One region of the Fuscovulum ytuae genome, then DNA from elsewhere that is predicted to be linked to it. Evidence: riboswitches for the same ligand, from Rfam matches in the RefSeq annotation. Region 1 holds a riboswitch; the other holds the start of a gene.
What was found. A riboswitch is a leader RNA that binds a small molecule or an ion and turns the genes downstream of it on or off. The one in region 1 is predicted to bind cobalamin.
Positions count from the first base shown of each region.

Region 1 (3,975 bases):
CGCCGTGCCCGGGCTCTGGCGGCTGCACCGGATGCACCACGCCGATCTCGATTTCGACGCAACCACGGGACTGCGTTTCCATCCCGTGGAAATCCTCATTTCAATGGGGATCAAGCTGGCAGTGGTCGCGGCGCTCGGCCCGCCCGCCGTCGCGGTGCTGCTCTTCGAGGTGGTCCTGAACGCCACCGCGCTGTTCAACCACGCCAATATCGACCTGCCACGCCCGGTGGACCGCGTGCTGCGCCTGTTCGTCGTGACGCCGGACATGCACCGCGTCCACCATTCCAAAGACCCGCGCGAGACCAACTCGAACTACGGCTTCAACTTGCCGTGGTGGGACCGGCTGCTCGGGACCTACATCGCTCAGCCCGCCAAGGGGCACGAAGGGATGGAAATCGGTATCGAACAGTTTCGTACACAGCGTGATTTGTGGCTCGACCAGATGCTGGCTCAACCCCTTCGTGGACCAGCGAGCGGCTACGCCCTCGATCCAAATTCCGGGCTGAAGGATCCCGCAGAATGATTTTACGTCTGTCTTCGTCGGGAGTGCCGCGCTGATTGCGCCAGATCGAACTTACGCCTACAGTGGCGGCGTCTGGTGCCCGCCGCTTTTCGTGGCGGGATAATCGGGAACGCAGTGAAATCCTGCGACGTGCCCAACGCTGTAAGGTAGATGGGGCTGCATTTGCCACTGGTCGAATGACCGGGAAGGCGCAGCACCCGCGCGAAGCCAAGTCAGAAGACCGGCCAGACGAAACAGGACGCGCCGAAGGCCGGCGGCGCGCCCGTTTCGACGAAGGGGGACCGTCATGTCCGTTTCTGCCTCTCCGGTCGCGGCCGGAGCCTTCAGCGAAAGCGAGCGCGCTGCCGTCTATCGCGCTATCTTCTCGCGCCGCGACGTGCGCTCGCAGTTTACGGACACACCCGTGGACAAAGATGTTCTGATGCGCATTTTGACGGCTGCCCATCATGCGCCTTCGGTTGGGTTCATGCAGCCGTGGAACTTCATCATTGTCCGGGATGCCGGTGTGAAAGGTCGGGTTCAGGCCGCCTTTGCCGATGCAAACGCTGAAGCCGAAGCGATGTTCGGACCTGACCGCCGTCCGCTCTATTCCAGCCTGAAGCTTGAAGGCATCCTGCAAGCGCCGGTCAGCATCTGTGTCACTTGCGATCGCGCGCGTGGCGGCCCTTTTGTGCTTGGTCGCACCCACGCGCCCGAGATGGACCTTTATTCGACCGTCTGTGCTGTTCAGAACCTCTGGCTGGCGGCTCGGTCGGAAGGGATTGGTGTGGGTTGGGTCAGCATCTTTCGGTCGGGCGCGTTAAGCGAGATCCTTGGCCTGCCCGAAAGCGTTGTTCCCGTGGCCTGGCTTTGCCTCGGCTACGTCGAGGAGCTTTACGACCAGCCCGAATTGGCGGCTAAGGGTTGGGCAAGCCGCCTGCCGCTGGAGCAGTTGATCTATTGCGACGCTTGGGGTCAGTGCGAGGGGGCACGGGATGTCCCGTCAGACGTGACGCCGCCTGCTTGCTAGTATCGCGGCAGGCCGCATGGTGCCCTGTGAAAGGATTGCCTTCCGTCATGCGCGACTGGACTTTTCTCTTGCCGCCACGACGCTGATCACCACCCAGATCGCAAGGCGCAGCGCCATCGCACCCATCGTCCGCGCCTCGTATGCAGTCCCGCGCCAGACCTCCAAAAGAAACATCGCAAAGATCGCTCCGGTCGCAAGGGTGATGGCGATGGCAAGGCCGGGTGCCCAGCCAGTCCTATACCAAAGCCCCAGACCCGCGATGATGTAGGCAAACCCTGCTAGGAAGTTGAACCATAGAACGAACGGGACGACGGCCCCCATGTCGGCGCCACCAAAAAGGGCGCGGCTTCCAGAAACGATGGTCAGGAGACCGAAGACGATTGCGACAACGGCGACGGCCGTCAGGGGCTTTCTGCGGGCGGGCATGGCCTTCTCCTTGGTTCAGCTGTCCACGAGACGACCATCGCGCAGGTGGATCAGGCGGTCGAAACGGTCGAAGATCTTTTCATCATGCGTCACGGCGATGATGCAGGCCTTCTGGTCGCTGGCGAGCTTTCGCAGAAGGTCCATCACAAGTTGCGCCCGACCACTGTCCAACGCAGCCGTGGGTTCATCGGCCAGGATGATCCGGGGGCGGTTCGCCAGCGCGCGGGCAATGGCGACGCGTTGCGCTTCGCCCCCGGAAAGCAGGGCCGGCTTCACCTTGGCCCGATGCCCGACTTCAAGGTAATCAAGCAGTTCGCGTGCCCGTGCTCGGCCTCTTTCGGCAGTCCAGCCCGCAAGGTCCAGCACGACCGAGACGTTCTCTTCGGCGGTCAGGAAGGGCAACAGGTTGTGCGCCTGAAAGATAAAGCCGATCTTGTCCAGGCGCAGCCGTCGCAGATCGCTGCGGAGCCATTTGCCGTCGAACACCGCATCGCCATCCAGTTCGACCCGGCCCGCGGTCGGGGCAAGAATGCAGCCGATCACGTTCAGCAGCGTCGTCTTGCCCGAACCGGACGGGCCCAGCAGCGCGATGACTTCGCCGACATGCACCCGCAGATCCACGGACCGCAAGGCATCGACACGGGTTTCGCCTTCGCCATAATGCTTGGCGACGCCCCGCACATCGACCAGAATGTCGCCCGGCGCCATGGGTCAGCCCCCGAGCGCTGTGGCAGGGTCAACCTTCAGCGCCGCGCGGACGCCAAGACCCGAGGCGACAAGGCAGACCATCAGGATGATGCCTGTCAGCACCAGCGCATTGAACGGCTCAAGCACAACGCGGCGGGGAAAGCTGTCCTTGACCAGAAGGATCAGGGCCAGCCCGATCCCGAGGCCAGAGATGCCAAGGATCAGCGCCTGTTGCACGATCAGGCCCACGATGGTTCGATCCGGGGCGCCGATCAGCTTCAGGGTAGCGATCTGCTTCAGCTTCTCCATGGTCATTGTGTAGATGATGAGCGCAATCACCACGGCGCTGACAGACAGCAGGATCCCCAGGAACAGACCGATCTGGCGCCGCGCCCGGTCCACCACCGAGGCAAGCAGAAGCTGCTCCTGTTCACCTTGGCTGAGGGCGGAGAGGTGTTTCCATTGCCGAACTGTCGCGGTCAGAAGCGCCACATCTGCACCGGGCTGCAGCCGGGCAACAACGGCGGCCACCGTCGGTGGGCGCAGGCCGCCATCGCCCCGGGCCGCCTGCACCCGGGCAGCGGCCGGGTCCATCGCCGTCTGCAACGTCAGTGCATCAGCCAAAGTCACATAGACCGCCGGATCGCCGCCTGAGTTCATCGCATCCTCGACCAATCCCACGACGGTAAAGCGGTCGCGTCCCAGCCGGATGGTCTCTCCGGGCACCAGACCGGTCTTGCGGTCTGCCAGCAGTTCAAAGTGGCTTCTGCCCAGCCCCCGCCCTTCGGTAATGCGCTGCGGTCCGCCGGGACGACCGGGTTCAAAGCCGATGACATAGAGCCGCAAGGTCCCGCCGGCATGGCTGGCCTCGATCGTTTGGTAAGTGATGGCCCCGGCCTCGGCCACTCCGGGCATGCGGGCCACGGCGTCCCGGGTCGTGGCCGGGATGCTTGACGCTTCGGCAAAGGGGCCTTGTGTGCCAGCCTCGACCACCCAGACATCAGCGGCAGGGGCCTTCACGACGGCCAGGGCATCGGCGACAAGGCCGTTGTAGATGCCGATCATCGCCAGCACGACCGTCATCAGAAGCCCAAGTCCCAAACAGGTCAGGACAAAGCGGAAGAGACCGTGGCGGATATCCTTGATGGCAAGGTTCATGGCGCGGCTCCGATGCGGGCAGGCCGACCTTCATCCACGCCTTGCAGCGGGACGGCCACGACCTGCGCAGCATCGGGCAACCCGCCCGTCACTTCCACCCGGCCCCGGTCGTCACGCGCGCCGAATGTCAGGTCGGCGCGCGAAAGCCTACTGTCCTGGACGATCCAGACCG
Region 1 is NZ_CP124536.1:111,908-115,882, reverse strand. Features, by position in the region: gene QF092_RS19220 (sterol desaturase family protein) at 1-523, shown strand, start outside; cobalamin riboswitch at 580-766, shown strand; gene bluB (5,6-dimethylbenzimidazole synthase) at 810-1,532, shown strand; gene QF092_RS19210 (hypothetical protein) at 1,578-1,958, opposite strand; gene QF092_RS19205 (ABC transporter ATP-binding protein) at 1,974-2,666, opposite strand; gene QF092_RS19200 (ABC transporter permease) at 2,670-3,803, opposite strand; gene QF092_RS19195 (efflux RND transporter periplasmic adaptor subunit) at 3,800-3,975, opposite strand, start outside.

Region 2 (3,975 bases), on a different replicon from region 1:
GCCTATATCACCGGCCGGATCGGCTGAGGGAGCGCGCAAGATGAAAGACCCGCATATCCTTTCGGCCTTTGACCGCGACCTTGAAGCCGTGCAGGCGCATGTGCTGCGGATGGGGGGGCTGGTGGAGCAGGCGCTGCTGGATGCCGCCGAGGCCTTGGAAAAGCGCGATGAGGGGCTGGCCCAGAAGGTGCGGGCGGGCGATGAGGCCATCGATGCTCTGGAACAGCAGATCCAGAGCGAATGCGCGCGCCTTCTGGCGCTGCGGGCGCCGACGGCGGGTGATCTGCGGGTCGTGCTGTCGGTGATGCGGATTGCCGCCGCGCTGGAACGCGCGGGGGATTATGCCAAGAACCTTGCCAAGCGGGCGCTGGTTCTGTCGAACATGGCACCTTTGGAGGGCACCTCGGCGTCGATCCAGCGGATGGCGCGGACGGTGGTTCTGCGCCTGAAAGAGGCGCTGGATGCCTATATCGCGCAGGATGTGGCGGTGGCGCAGGATATCCGCGCCCGCGACCGCGAGGTGGACCAGATGTACAACTCGCTGTTCCGCGAGTTGCTGACGCATATGATGGAAGACCCGCGCAACATCAGCGCGGCGATGCATCTACATTTCATTGCGAAGAACATTGAACGCGTGGGCGACCATGCGACGGCGATTGCCGAACAAGTGATCTATCTGGCGACCGGCGAAGTGCCGGGGGATGAGCGGCCAAAGGCCGATCTGGTGCCGGGTGTTTCGACCCTTGAGGGATGAAGATGGAGCGCGTCATGGTTCAGCAGCCGAAGGTTCTGCTTGTAGAGGACGAATTCGCGCAGCGCGAGGTGCTGGCCTATAATCTTGAGGCCGAGGGGTTTGACGTCATTCAGGCCGATAATGGCGAGGATGCGCTTTTGCTGGTGGATGAGGATCATCCCGACATGATCATCCTTGACTGGATGATGCCCAAGGTTTCGGGGATCGAGGTTTGCCGTCGCTTGAAGATGCGGCCCGAGACGCGGGCGATCCCGGTTATCATGCTGTCGGCGCGGGCGGATGAGGTGGACCGCGTGCGGGGGCTGGAAACCGGCGCGGATGACTATGTCATCAAGCCCTATTCGATGGTGGAGTTGATGGCGCGGGCGCGGGCCCAGATCCGCCGCGTGCGGCCATCCACCTTGGGCGTGGTGCTGGAATTTGACGGCATCCGGCTGGATACGGAAACGCATCGGGTGTTCAGGGGCGAAAAGGTGCTGAAGCTGGGTCCGACGGAGTTTCGGCTGCTGACGGCTTTCATGGAAAAGCCGGGGCGCGTGTGGTCGCGCGAACAGCTTTTGGATCGGGTCTGGGGGCGGGATATCTATGTCGATACCCGGACCGTGGATGTGCATGTGGGCCGTCTGCGCAAGGCGCTGTGCGTGCATGGCGATGAAGATCCGATCCGCACGGTACGGGGATCGGGTTACGCGCTGGGCTGAGCGGTGCGGCGCATCAGGTAGATGTCCATGATCCAGCCGTGATCGGCGCGCGCCTTGGCGCGGGTGGTGCGGATGGTTTCGGCGACCTGCGCAAGCGGGCCTTGGATCAGGATCTGTTCTTCCATCCCGACATAGGCGCCCCACCAGATATGGATGCCCTCGGGGGGCAGCGCGTCGAAGGCGGCACCGCTGTCAAGCATGATGACCACCGTATCGGCATCCTGCGGCCAGCCTGAACTGCGCAGTTGGCGGCCTGTGGTGATGACCACGGGTTTCGCAAGGTCATTGAGCGGGATGGCATGGGCGGCGCAGAGCGCCTGAATGGCAGTGATGCCGGGGATCACACTGAGTGTCAGCGGCAAGTGGCCTGCGACACGGTCGGCGATGCGCAGCGTGCTGTCGTAAAGCGAGGGGTCGCCCCAGACCAGCAGCGCCACATTCGGGCCGCCGCCTTGGGCAAGGTGTTTCTCGATCTCGGCCCGCCAGAGCGCGGCGATGGTGTCGTGCCAGTCGTTGACGCGGGTCAGGTAATCGGGTGTTGCGGGGTCGCGCGTGGGCAGGTCAAAGGGCGCGATACGGGTGCTGGGGTTTGTCAGGTTGGCGCGGCAGATCGCCATGCGCAGGCCGGCGAGATCGGCCTTGTCGTCACCCTTGAGCGGCAGAAGGATCAGGTCGGCCGCGTTCATGGCGCGGATCGCCTGTCCCGTGACGTGATTGGGGTTGCCGGTGCCGATGCCGATGAGAGTGAGGTGGATCATGCTGTGCTTTTGGGGCGGCGGGGCCGGTATCGGCCCCGCGCCTTTGGGGGATCAGGCGAAGAGACGCGGTGTGACCAGCGCGCCGGGGGTGCGCCCCTTGAAGCGGCGGGCGGTGGCAAGGAGGGCCAGATCGACCAGCGGTTCGATCAGCACAACCGTCATATAGGCCGCGCCGAAGAGGGCCACGTCGGACATGGCGGATGCGCCCTGACCCCAGAAGACCCAAAAGGCCACCCAGGCGACGACGCCACCCTGATAGGTGGCCGAGAGTTTCACCACATCCGTGTAGCGCAGATCGACATAGGCTGTGCCCGCCGGGATGATGCGCCGCGCGATCATGGAAATCGCAAAGAGCGGGACAAGCAGCGTGGTGACGTTCATACCGTATTGCGGCAGGTCGATGGGGGCGAAGAAGAGGCCCTGAATAAGTAGGCCCAGCGCAAGGCCCAGCGCGGCGGGGCCGGCGCCGAGGATCAGGAAGAGGCTGGAGCCGAGGATGAGATGCACCTCGCTTACGCCAACGGCGGTGTGGGGGGCCAGTTCGAAGAAGGCGAAGGTCGCCACGGTAGCAATGGCGCTGCGGATCGCGATGGCGGCCGGGCCTTGCGCGCGCAGGTCGCGGGCGAGGATCATGGCCCCGGTGGCGGCAGCGGCGGAAGCCGTGGCGTAGCCGAGCATCAGTTTGGCCCCATCGACGAGGCCGGGTTCGATATGCATGTCTTTCTCCTTGCCGTCACACCCGACGGCGGATGGTTTCTTTGATGCGAGGCCGGTCTCCTGGCTGGCGGGTCGGTGCGGCCATCCGCCTTCCCGGCCCCAGAGGGGCCAGTGGCATGAAGGATGGCCGCTCGCCGCTGACAGTCGCGGGGGCGGCTGGGGTGGGGGCGCCGCGATTTGGTCCGCCCTTCCCCATTCCCGTTTGAGCCCGTTGCTGTGACGCGTGGGGCACCTTGCCCTGCCGTTCTGCGCCTGCGCCATGCGGCGGTCAAGCACGAAGGCGACATCGGCATAGGTGAATGCGTCGTCCCGATCAGGGATCGGCGAGGGGGCCGTAGAGGATGAGCGCGGGCTGGTCGCCGCGTGTTTCCGCCAGTTGGGCGGCAAGGGTGACGACGGTCAGACGGGTGAGGGTCTGTTCGGGATGGGTGACCGCCTCGGCCAGCAGGGCGGGGGTGTCGGGGGGCAGCCCGTGGGCGATGAGTTGGGCCGCGAGCGTTGGGAAGGTGCGCTTGCCCATGAAGACGACGGTCGTCGCCTCGGGGTCGGCCAAGGCGGGCCAGTTAAGGCCTTCGGGCAGGCCACCCGTCACATCGGCACCGGTGATGAATTGCACGCGGCGTGCGGTCAGGCGGCGGGTGAGGGGGATGCCAGCGGCGGCGGCGGCGGCACAGGCGGAGGGGACGCCGGGGATGATTTCATAAGCGATCCCTGCGGCGCGGAGGGCGACAAGCTCTTCCTCCAGCCGCCCGAAAAGGCCGCCATCGCCGGATTTGAGCCGCACCACCCGCGCGCCCGTGGCGGCGTGATCCACAAGAAGGCGGCTGACATGGTCCTGCCGGGGGGAGGGGCGGCCTGCGCGCTTGCCCACCGCCACCAATTCCGCCGAGGGCGCGGCATGGGTGAGGAGGGGGCCGGAGGCGAGGTCGTCGAAGAGGATGACATCGGCCTCGGCCAGACGGCGGGCGGCCTTGAGGGTAAGGAGTTCCGGGTCGCCGGGGCCGGAAGAGACGAAGGAGACGAAACCGGGGGTCATTGTGCTGCC
Region 2 is NZ_CP124535.1:2,096,408-2,100,382, reverse strand. Features, by position in the region: gene pstB (phosphate ABC transporter ATP-binding protein PstB) at 1-27, shown strand, start outside; gene phoU (phosphate signaling complex protein PhoU) at 41-754, shown strand; gene phoB (phosphate regulon transcriptional regulator PhoB) at 769-1,455, shown strand; gene cobF (precorrin-6A synthase (deacetylating)) at 1,440-2,213, opposite strand; gene QF092_RS10155 (energy-coupling factor ABC transporter permease) at 2,265-2,930, opposite strand; cobalamin riboswitch at 2,964-3,181, opposite strand; gene cobA (uroporphyrinogen-III C-methyltransferase) at 3,244-3,966, opposite strand; gene QF092_RS10145 (cobyrinic acid a,c-diamide synthase CobB) at 3,963-3,975, opposite strand, start outside.
Region 2: it holds a riboswitch for cobalamin, as region 1 does, so the genes downstream of both, QF092_RS10155 (energy-coupling factor ABC transporter permease) here and bluB (5,6-dimethylbenzimidazole synthase) in region 1, are expected to answer to the same signal.